DNA from 2 places in the Mycobacterium sp. URHB0021 genome. Region 2 is predicted to be linked to the other one. Evidence: riboswitches for the same ligand, from Rfam matches in the RefSeq annotation. Region 2 holds a riboswitch; the other holds the start of a gene.
The links. A riboswitch is a leader RNA that binds a small molecule or an ion and turns the genes downstream of it on or off. The one in region 2 is predicted to bind glycine.
Positions count from the first base shown of each region.

Region 1: it holds a riboswitch for glycine, as region 2 does, so the genes downstream of both, gcvP (aminomethyl-transferring glycine dehydrogenase) here and gcvP (aminomethyl-transferring glycine dehydrogenase) in region 2, are expected to answer to the same signal.

Region 1 covers NZ_JBSRZT010000002.1:229,532-235,275, forward strand. The annotation lists gene gcvT (glycine cleavage system aminomethyltransferase GcvT) at 1-1,022, opposite strand, end outside; gene gcvP (aminomethyl-transferring glycine dehydrogenase) at 1,019-3,826, opposite strand; glycine riboswitch at 4,063-4,153, opposite strand; gene speB (agmatinase) at 4,185-5,186, opposite strand; gene ACVWWN_RS03235 (LacI family DNA-binding transcriptional regulator) at 5,527-5,744, opposite strand, start outside.
Region 2 covers NZ_JBSRZT010000002.1:4,282,963-4,288,706, reverse strand. The annotation lists gene ACVWWN_RS23415 (small basic family protein) at 1-148, shown strand, start outside; gene ACVWWN_RS23410 (DUF881 domain-containing protein) at 172-975, shown strand; gene gcvH (glycine cleavage system protein GcvH) at 1,022-1,417, shown strand; gene garA (glycogen accumulation regulator GarA) at 1,572-2,051, shown strand; gene ftsR (transcriptional regulator FtsR) at 2,081-2,821, shown strand; gene ACVWWN_RS23390 (bifunctional nuclease family protein) at 2,882-3,376, shown strand; gene ACVWWN_RS23385 (MerR family transcriptional regulator) at 3,618-4,241, shown strand; glycine riboswitch at 4,333-4,431, shown strand; glycine riboswitch at 4,432-4,541, shown strand; gene gcvP (aminomethyl-transferring glycine dehydrogenase) at 4,587-5,744, shown strand, end outside.

The sequences.
Region 1 (5,744 bases), 4.1 Mb from region 2:
TAGGCCAGCGCGATCGGATAGCCCAGCGTCGGTGACAGCGCACCGGACGTGATGGTTCCCACCGACGCCCCGTCGGCGGTCTGGTGAACGGTGTAGCCCGCCCGCGCCGCCCGGCGGTTTGAGCCTTTCAGGGCAACCAGGGTCCGATCCACCGCCTGCTCGGAAAGCTGCTGCAGCGCATCCCGCCCCACGAAATCGCTCCCTAATTCCCGCCGTAGCCGGATCACCTTGCCCAAACCTGCCTGATACGGGTTGGTGTCCTGGCTGAGTTCATGCCCGTAGAGCGCCATTCCCGCCTCGAGTCGCAGTGTGTCGCGGGAGGCCAGGCCCGCCGGTGAGCCGCCGACGGCGATGGTGGCCGTCAATAGCGACCGCCACAGGTCCACCGCCCGGGCGTTGGGCACATAGAGTTCGAAGCCGTCCTCACCGGTGTAGCCGGTGCGGGCCAGCAGCACATCGAAACCATCGACGTCGGTGTCGGTCACCGCGTAGTACTTGAGTTCGGTCACCTCGTCGCGCTGATCCTCGGGCACCAGTGAGCTCACGATGGCTTCGGAAGCGGGCCCCTGCACGGCGATCAACGCCGTGACGGCGGACTGGTCATCGACGTCAGCGTCGAATCGTCCAGCCCGACCGGCGAGTTCACCCGCCACCGTCGGAGCGTTGCCCGCGTTGGCGACGACCAGGAAGTGTTCATCGGCGAGCCGGTACACCACCAGATCGTCGATCACCCCACCGTCGGCGTCGCACATGAGCGAGTACTTGGCCCGCCCGACGGGGATCTTGGACGCCTCGCCGGCCAGTGCGAAGTCCAGCGCCTCGGCGGCTTGCGGTCCGGTGACCGCGATCTCACCCATGTGGGACAGGTCGAAGAGCCCCGCGGTCTCGCGCACCGCGCGGTGTTCGGCCAGTTCGCTGCCGTACTTCAGCGGCATCGCCCACCCGGCGAAGTCGGTCAATGTCGCACCGAGCGAGCGGTGTTCGTCGAGCAGCGGCGAAGCCGGGGTGTGGCTGGCGGTCATGCGTAAACCTCCTGGATGGCCTCCTCGAAGGCCTCGGTGGTGACGGTCTGGAACGCTTCGGGTGCGGGGCAGGAGCAGGCCAGGTTGCGGTCACCGTGCACCCCGTCGATGCGCCGTACCGGCGGCCAGTACTTGTTGAGCCGCAGTGAGGAGACCGGGTAGGCCGCGTATTGCCGGCTGTACGGCAGTGTCCATTCGGCGTCGGTGACCTGTTCGGCGGTGTGCGGGGCCTGACGCAGCGAGCTGTGTTCCACCGCCCACTCCCCCGAGTCGACGCGGCCGATCTCGTCGTGGATCCCGATCATCGCCGCGATGAACCGATCCAGTTCAGCGATGCCTTCCGACTCGGTGGGCTCCACCATCAGGGCGCCGTTGACCGGGAAGGACAGCGTCGGGGCGTGGAAACCGTAGTCGATCAACCGCTTTGCGACGTCCTCGGCGGTCACACCGGTGCGCTTGGTGATCTCGCGCAGGTCGAGAATGCATTCGTGGGCAACCAGCCCGGATTCCCCGGTGTACAGCACCGGATAGCGGTCGGTCAGTGCCGCGGCGACATAGTTGGCGGCCAGCACCGCGACCTTGGTGGCCGCGGTCAGTCCGTCCAGACCCATCAGCGCGAGGTAAGCCCAGGTGATCGGCAGAATGCCCGCCGACCCGTAGTTGGCCGCCGACACCGGGGCCGGCCCGTCGGTTCCCACCGGATCACCCGGCAGGAACGGCGCCAGGTGCGCCCGCACCGCGACCGGCCCGACACCCGGGCCGCCACCGCCGTGCGGAATGCAGAACGTCTTGCGCAGGTTCAGATGCGACACGTCGCCGCCGAACTCGCCCGGTCTGGCCAGTCCGACCAGGGCGTTCAGGTTGGCACCGTCGACGTAGACTTGGCCGCCGGCGTTGTGTACGAGCTCGCACACGGTGCGCACGTCGGTCTCGTACACGCCGTGCGTGGATGGGTAGGTGAGCATGATCGCGGCGACCTGTCCGTTGTGCGCGACGAGCTTGGCCTCCAAGTCGTCGTGGTCGACGTTGCCGTTGGGTGCCGTCTTGACCACCACCACGCGCATCCCGGCCAGCACCGCTGAAGCCGCGTTGGTCCCGTGCGCCGACTGCGGGATCAGGCACACGTCGCGGTTCTGATCGCCGCGGGAGTGGTGATAGACGCTGATGGCCAGCAGGCCGGCGAGCTCACCCTGAGACCCGGCATTGGGCTGCAACAAAACCCGGTCGTAGCCAGTGATCGCGGCCAGCCAGCCCTCCAGGTTGCCGATCAGCTCGAGGTAGCCGGAGGTCTGCTCGGCCGGGGCGGACGGGTGGATACCGGCGAATCCGGGCCAGCTGATGGGTTCCAACTCGGCGGCGGCATTGAGCTTCATCGTGCAGGAGCCGAGCGGGATCATCGTGCGGTCCAGTGCGAGGTCCTTGTCCGAGATCTCGCGCAGGAAGCGCAGCATCGCTGTTTCCGAGCGGTGCCGGTGAAACACCGGATGGGTCAGGTAGTCCGATGTCCGGATCACGTTGTTCGGCAGCGTGACCGAACCAGCGGCGGACGCGGCGGGTGCGGCACCGAAGACCTCGAGTACGCGGTGGATCACGTCGGCGGTGGTGCACTCGTCGCAGGAGATACCGACGTGGTCGGCGTCGACCGGGCGCAGGTTGATCCCCGCGTTGTCGGCGGCCGACACGATCTGTTGGCCGCCGCCGGGGACCCGCACCATGACGGTGTCGAAGAACCGGTCGTGGACGACCTCGTGGCCCGCAGCCCGCAGCCCGCTGGCCAATGCGATGGCGTAACCATGCACCCGGGTTGCGATGGCGCGCAACCCTTCCGGGCCGTGGTAGGCGGCGTACATGGCGGCGACATTGGCCAGCAACGCCTGCGCAGTGCAGATGTTGCTGGTCGCCTTGTCCCGGCGGATGTGCTGTTCGCGGGTCTGCGGTGCGAGCCGGTAGGCGGGTTTGCCATCCACATCGACTGATACGCCGACCAGTCGGCCTGGCAGCATTCGCTCCAACCCGGACCGGACCGACATGTACCCGGCGTGCGGGCCGCCGAAGAACAGCGGCACACCGAACCGCTGCGCCGAGCCCACCGCGATGTCGGCGCCCTGCTCGCCCGGGGCCGACAACAGCGTCAACGACAGCAGATCGGCCGCGACGGTGGTGAGCATGCCGCGGTCGCGGGCCGCCGCGATCAGCGGGGCGAGGTCGCGTACCACGCCGCTGGCACCCGGGGATTGGAAGACGACGCCGAAGGCGGCACCGTCGGGCAGCGTCTCGGTCAGGTCGGCGACGACCACCTCGATGCCCACCGCCGCGGCCCGTCCGCGCACCACCGCGAGCGTCTGGTGTAGGCAATCAGCGTCGAGCACAAGACAATTGGCGGCCACGGCCTTGTTGGCCCGGCGCATCAGCAGGATGGCTTCTGTCACCGCGGTGGCCTCGTCGAGCAGCGATGCACCGGCCACCGGTAGCGCGGTGAGATCCTCGATGAGGGTCTGGAAGGTCAGCAGTGCCTCCAGCCGGCCCTGGGAGATCTCCGGCTGGTACGGCGTGTAGGCGGTGTACCAGGCCGGCGACTCCAGCATGTTGCGGCGCAGCACCGCCGGGGTGATGGTGTCGTGGTAGCCGAGGCCGATCATCTGGACCCGCGTCTGGTTGCGGCCGGCCAGCGCACGCAGTGCGTCGAGCACCTGCAGTTCGGAGCGCGCCGCGGGCAGCGCCATCCGGTCGGTATTGCGGATCTGCTCAGGTACCGCGGCGTCGATCAGCGCGTCGACGGACGGGTAGCCGAGCACGTCCAGCATGCGAGCTTGCGCCCCAGGGTCCGGGCCGATGTGACGAGCTTGAAAGCCGTGGTCGTCATTGAGAGTTGCGGTCTCGTCAGGCACGAGGTGACTCCAGTCTCAAGGCGCCGAACTATTCGACGCGAGTGGTGGTGACACCTCCCCGCTCTGTCCTGAAACCTGAGAGATTGAGCGCGGCTGCGCTGTTCCCCTTCGGTAAACGCAATCGACGGATCTGCGTTGTTCTCCAGAGTTGCCTCGACACCGCGGTATTGGGCCTGAGAGATTCCCGGGGAGGAAGTTGCTCCTACGGCGCCTCCAGAACGGAGGTTCTCCCGCAGCGTGTCATCGGCATATTGAGTTGTGGTTGAGCGTAGGTCTACAACGCCGTTGCGGCAACCTCGCCGTTGACCGGCAGAGCGGCGTTGGCGCCTGCGACCATCAGGCTGACGATGTCGAAGACCACCGTCGCCGCTGCTACGCAAGTGATTTCGGCGTGGTCGTAGGCCGGGGCCACCTCGACGACGTCGGCGCCGACGATGTTCAGCCCGGTCATCTTGCGGAGCATCTTCAAGAGCTCACGCGAGGTCAGACCACCGGATTCGGGCGTGCCGGTGCCCGGGGCGAACGCCGGATCGAGCACGTCGATGTCGATGGACAGGTACACCGGGACGTCGGTGACTCGACGGCGCACCGCATCTACTGCCGCGTCGATGCCGATGACGTCCAGGTCGCCGGCCCGGATGATCTTGAAACCCATCCGGGCGTCGTCGTCCAGGTCCATCCGGTCGTAGATGGGGCCGCGGATGCCGACGTGGATCGAGTGGTCCTCGATCAGCAGCCCTTCCTCGAACGCGCGGCGGAAGATGGTGCCGTGGGTGACCGGGGCGTTGAAGTAGGTGTCCCAGGTGTCCAGGTGAGCATCGAAGTGCACCAGGGCGACCGGCCCGTGTTTGGCATGCAGGGCACGCAGATTCGGTAGGGCGATGGTGTGGTCGCCACCGATCGACACGATGCGGCGGTCCCCGCCGGCGAGGATGTCGGCGGCGTGGTTCTGGATCTGCTGGCAGGCCTCGGCGATGTCGTACGGGGTGACCGGGACGTCACCGGCGTCGACCACCTGGACGTGTTCCAGCGGTGCGACCCCGAGTTCGACGTGGTAGCCCGGGCGCAGCGTACGGGCGGCCGTACGAACCGCGAGCGGGCCGAACCGAGCCCCCGGCCGGTAGGACGTACCGCCGTCGAATGGAACGCCGAGGATGGCGATGTCGTAGTCGGACACCTCGTGGATATCGGCGATCCTGGCGAAAGTGCCCTTCCCCGCATAACGGGGAACCTGGGTGGCGGGCACAGCGCCGATGATGCCGTTTCGCGTGCTCATCTGGGTTTCCAGCCTTTCGAATCGCCGGGTGTTCGACTGCCATCATCGATCTTGGCGAGCACCTGCCGCGAGCAGTTAATGCCCAAACACCGGCCCGGATGTTTGAGCAATCGCACAATCCTGAAGCGTGGCGACCTGCCCGCCGCGGACTTCGCGGGCATCCGCATACGGTCAGGCGGCGTCGACAGCGGCCCACTGGCCCACCGCATTGCCAGGTCCGGCCGTGCTTCCGGACGGACAGAATGCCGTACCCAGCGCCACCTGGGTGACGCCGTCGGTGTCCGCTTCGGTAGTAATCGGGGGTCGTTGTCGGCGTGATCGAAAGACCTGTCGGTGAGCGTCAAGTGCATCCGCACGAATTGCGATGGCGGAACGTCGTCGGCACGCGAATCTGTTGTGGCGCGGAACTGTGTCCCCGAATGCGGCGCAGAAGCAACTCGACCGCGGTGGCGCCGATCGTCTCCACGTCCTGCGCCGCCGCGGTGAGCTTGGGTTCGAAGAGATCCGACCATTCGAAGTCGTCGAAACAGACGAATGCCACGTCGGCTGGAATCGACA
Region 2 (5,744 bases):
GTTCAACGTGTTGGTTGCCGCGCTGATCGTCTACGTCGGCGACCAACTCGGCGTCGGCACCCAGCTGTCCACGGCGATCATCGTGGTGCTCGGTATCCGGATCTTCGGCAACGCAGCCGCCCTGCGGCGCAGATTGTTCGGCGCATGAGGCTTGAGGCATGAGGCATAGGCATGAGTGAGCAACCGCCCCAGCACGGCCGCCACGAGCTGCCACCCGACGAGCCGATCCCGAAGCTCGGTGAACTGCAATCCGGCGGGGTCTACCACGGCGTGGTGCGGCGGGGTCGGTCGCAGATCGCCTTCGGGGCGCTGGCGGTGTTGCTCTGCGTCGTGCTCGGCATCGCGATCGTCACGCAGGTGCGCCAGACCGAATCCGGCGATTCGCTGGAGACGGCCCGGCCCGCCGATCTGCTGGTGTTGCTCGATTCGCTGCAGCAACGAGAGGCGGCGCTCAATACCGAAGTCTCCGACCTGCAACGCACCATGGCACAGCTGCAGGCATCCGGAAGCAGCGACCAGGCGGCGATCGAGAACGCGCAGGCCAGGCTCGCCGCGCTGTCGATCCTGATCGGCACCGTGGCCGCAACCGGTCCTGGCGTGACGCTGACCATCCAGGACACCGCGCCGGGCGTGCCTGCCGAAACCATGCTCGACGTGATCAACGAGCTGCGCGCGGCCGGCGCCGAGGCCATGGAGATCCGCGGCGGGCAGGCGGCCATTCGGGTCGGGGTGGACACCTGGGTGGTCGGCAACCCCGGAGCGCTGATGGTCGACAGCACGACGCTGAACCCGCCCTATTCGGTTCTGGCCGTTGGTGATCCGCCAACCCTGGCCGCAGCAATGAACATCCCCGGCGGCGCCATGGACAGCATCGAACGCGTCGGCGGCACGATGGAGATACAACAAACCGATCGGGTTGACGTGACCGCCTTGCGGCAACCGAAACCCCGCCAATACGCTCAGCCAGTCAAATGAGCGTCGTCCGCAACTCAGCAGGACACCCTGGACACCGAGGAGCGTCGTGAGCGAGATCCCAGCCGAGCTGTACTACACCGAGGAACACGAGTGGGTGCAGCGCATTGCCGATGACACCGTACGGGTCGGCATCACCGACTACGCGCAATCGGCGCTCGGCGACGTGGTGTTCGTGCAGCTACCCGACGTCGGCGCCGAGGTGACCGCGGCCGAATCCTTCGGCGAGGTCGAGTCGACCAAGTCCGTGTCGGACCTTTACGCGCCCGTCAGCGCGAAAGTCGTTGCGGTCAATGGTGATCTGGAGAGCAATCCGCAGCTGGTGAACTCCGATCCCTACGGCGAGGGATGGTTGCTGGAACTGCAGGCTGAACCTGCGTCGCTGGATGAGGCACTGCACGGCTTGTTCGATGCGGACGCCTACCGCACCCACGTGGCCGAATGACTAGTTGTTAGGGTTCTGCAGACCGGATGTCGACAAGGGCGGATCCGGCGGTGGTGGACACAACGGGGTCCACTGCGCGGTACGGTCGACACCAGACGCATGACGGCTGGGCGCCCGGCCGGATATCGCCACAGCAGCCAGTGAGGAGCAGCGGGTGACGGACAACGACACGAACTCTGGGGCTGACCAGTCGTCTGACGAGGTCACTGTCGAGACGACGTCGGTTTTCCGGGCGGACTTCCTCAACGAATTGGACGCCCCGCCCGCGGCCGGTGCCGAGGGTGCGGTCTCCGGTGTCGAGGGGCTACCCGTGGGGTCGGCCCTGCTCGTCGTCAAGCGCGGCCCCAACGCGGGGTCGCGCTTCCTACTCGACCAGCCCACCACGTCGGCGGGCCGGCATCCCGACAGCGACATCTTCCTCGACGATGTCACCGTCAGCCGTCGCCATGCCGAATTCCGGCTGGAGACCGGAGAGTTTCAGGTGGTCGACGTCGGCAGCCTGAACGGCACCTACGTCAACCGTGAACCGGTCGACTCCGCGGTGCTGGCCAATGGCGACGAGGTGCAGATCGGCAAGTTCCGCCTGGTCTTTCTGACCGGGCCCAAGGGCGATGACAGCGGCGGGGCCAGCTAATGACCGATGAGCGCTCGCGCGAGGAGTAAATGAGCCAGCCCGACACCCCCGCGCTCACCGGGATGTCGATCGGAGCGGTCCTCGATCTGCTGCGACCGGACTTCCCGGACGTGACCATCTCCAAGATCAGGTTCTTGGAGGCCGAAGGGCTGGTCACGCCGGAGCGCACGGCGTCGGGATACCGGCGGTTCACCGCCTACGATTGCGCACGCCTGCGGTTCATCCTGACCGCGCAGCGCGATCAGTACCTGCCGCTGAAGGTCATCAAGGCCGAACTCGACGCCCAACCGAACGGGGAGCTGCCGCAGGCCCGATCCGCTTACGGCGTACCGCGTTTGGTGTCGGTGCCGGCGGACCTGGCGGGCGACCCGGCTGGTTTGTCCGGCGTCGCACCCACCCAGGTGCGGCTGTCCCGCGAAGATCTGCTGGCCCGCTCGGAGGTGGATGAGGAACTGCTGTCCGCACTGGTCAAGGCCGGCGTGATCACCACCGGCCCGGGCGGCTTCTTCGACGAACACGCGGTGGTGATCGCACGGTGCGCACGCGCATTGTCGGACTACGGTGTCGAACCGCGGCATCTGCGGGCGTTCCGCTCGGCGGCCGACCGCCAGTCCGATCTGATCGCCCAGATCGCCGGACCGGTGGTCAAGGCGGGCAAGACGGGGGCGCGCGACCGCGCCGACGACCTCGCGCGCGAGGTGGCAGCGCTGGCCATCACGTTGCACACGTCGCTGATCAAGTCGGCGGTGCGCGACGTTCTCGACCGCTGAGGATTAGACTCGATTTCAAGGCTTCTTGGCAGGCTTATCTCGCGCGGAGGGCAGACACAGATGGGTGAGGTTCGTGTGGTCGGCATTCGCGTGGAACAACCCCAGAACCAGCCGGTCCTGCTGCTCCGGGAGTCCAACGGTGACCGCTACCTCCCGATCTGGATCGGCCAGTCCGAGGCCGCGGCGATCGCGCTGGAACAGCAGGGTGTGGAACCGGCCCGGCCGCTGACGCACGACCTGATCCGAGATCTCATTGCCGCGCTTGGGCATTCGCTGAAGGAGGTCCGCATCGTCGACCTTCAGGAAGGCACCTTCTACGCGGACCTGATCTTCGACCGCGACATCAAGGTTTCGGCGCGACCCTCGGACTCAGTGGCCATCGCGCTGCGCGTGGGTGTGCCGATCTATGTCGAGGAGGCGGTGCTCGCCGAGGCGGGCTTGCTGATTCCCGACGAGAACGATGACGAGGCGGCCGGTGCAGTCCGCGAGGACGAGGTCGAGAAGTTCAAAGAGTTTCTCGACAGCGTGTCGCCCGACGATTTCAAGGCGACTTAGACAGAAACCCGAGACGCTGGGGTCCTCGTGCGCGGCTCAGCCAGCGGATTTGTCACGGAATCGTCTCGTCGTTCTCGACACGCGGCGCGCGTTTCTTTCAACTACGTTCGGGGCAGCCATACTTTGATCGCGACGAGCAGTAATGGCTCCGCGGGAAGCGTATGCTCGACACATTCGAGCTTGGCAAACGTGCGCCCATGCAGGTCACAGACGCGAGTTCGATCGGCGAGAGGATTCGAGAGTGGGAGACACGCCACGACAGGAGCAGCTGGATCTGTCCGCCACCAGCGGCCCCACAGAACCGGCCGCCAGTTCGCCCAGCGAACCCGTGCAGGGCGGCCTGTTCCCCGACAACTCGGTGCCGGATGAACTGGTCGGCTACCGCGGGCCCAGCGCCTGTCAGATCGCCGGCATCACCTACCGGCAGCTGGACTACTGGGCACGGACCTCACTCGTGGTGCCTTCCATCCGCAGCGCGGCCGGATCGGGCAGCCAGCGGCTGTACTCGTTCAAGGACATCCTGGTCCTCAAGATCGTCAAGAGATTGCTGGACACCGGAATTTCGCTGCACAACATCCGCGTCGCCGTCGATCACCTGCGGCAGCGCGGAGTACGCGACCTGGCCAACATCACGCTGTTCTCGGATGGCACGACGGTGTACGAGTGCACCTCCGCTGAAGAGGTCGTAGACCTACTGCAGGGCGGCCAGGGGGTGTTCGGCATCGCCGTCTCGGGCGCGATGCGCGAATTGACCGGCGCCATCGCCGACTTCCCGGGCGAACGTGCCGACGGTGGCGAATCCATCACCGCCCCGGAGGACGAGCTGGCATCGCGACGTAAGCACCGCGACCGCAAGATCGGCTGAGACTTGTCGCTGCAGTTCGCCGCGGGTCGACGGCCGTTGCGGCGGCCTATTCGTGCTGTGATCCCGCTCACCGGTAGAATCAATCGAGCATCGCCCTTACGCGGGAGAGTTCCGTGACCGCCAGTCACGGACGCCGAAGGAGCAACACCTCTCCGTCAACCTCTCAGGCACCCGGGACCGCGCTCGGCCACGATGCCTCTGGAAAGCGGTAAGCGTCGCGCTTACCCGCCCATGGGGAAAGGCTGCGCGCAGGCCGAATCTCTCAGGCGCCCGATGCGGGTTGACGACAGAGGGGGAGGAACCCAGCGGTACCCGCTCGAGTTCCTGGGCCCTACACGTCGGGAGATGTCACCAGTGTTCCACCACGACCAACCCAATTTCGCCGACCGGCATATCGGACCGGATGCCGACGCCGTCTCGACCATGTTGAAGGCGATCGGCGTGGGTTCGCTCGACGAGCTGGCCGACAAGGCGTTGCCGGCCGGCATCCTCGACGCACTGTCCGCCGCTGGAATCGCTCCGGGGCTGGATCAGCTGCCGCCGGCCGCCAGTGAAGCGGAGTCGCTCGCCGAGCTGCGCGCGTTGGCCGACGCCAACACGGTCGCCGTGTCCATGATCGGCCAGGGCTATTTCGATACGCTGACCCCGCCGGTGCTGCGGCGCAACATCCTTGAGAACCCGGCCTGGTACACCGCCTACACCCCGTACCAGCCCGAGATCAGCCAGGGCCGCCTCGAGGCGTTGCTCAACTTCCAGACGATGGTCGCCGACCTGACCGGACTCGAAGTCGCCAATGCCTCGATGCTCGACGAAGCAACCGCCGCCGCCGAGGCGATGACGCTGATGCACCGCGCCGTGCGCGGCCCGTCGAACCGGCTCGCGGTTGATGCCGACATCTACCGGCAGACCGCTGCGGTGCTGGCCACCCGCGCCGAGCCGCTCGGTATCGAGATCGTGACCGCTGATCTGCGACAGGGCCTGCCGGACGGCGAGTTGTTCGGTGTGATCGCGCAGTTGCCGGGGGCCGGCGGCGCGGTGCCGGACTGGGCGGAACTGGTTGCGCAGGCCCATGAGCGCGGCGCACTGGTGGCGATCGGCGCCGATCTGCTGGCGCTGACGTTGCTCACCCCGCCCGGCGACTTCGGCGCCGACGTCGCGTTCGGCAGCACCCAACGCTTCGGTGTACCAATGGGATTCGGCGGACCCCACGCGGGTTACCTCGCCGTGCAAGCCAAACACGCCCGGCAACTGCCCGGTCGCCTCGTCGGGGTGTCGGTCGACGCCGACGGATCGCCGGCGTACCGGCTGGCACTGCAGACCCGCGAACAGCACATCCGCCGCGACAAGGCCACCAGCAACATCTGCACCGCGCAGGTGCTGCTGGCGGTGATGGCCGCCATGTACGCGAGCTATCACGGCGCCGACGGGCTGGCGGGAATCGCCCGCCGCGTCCACGGCCACGCCGAATTGCTCGCCGGGGCGCTCGGGGATGCGCTGGTGCAC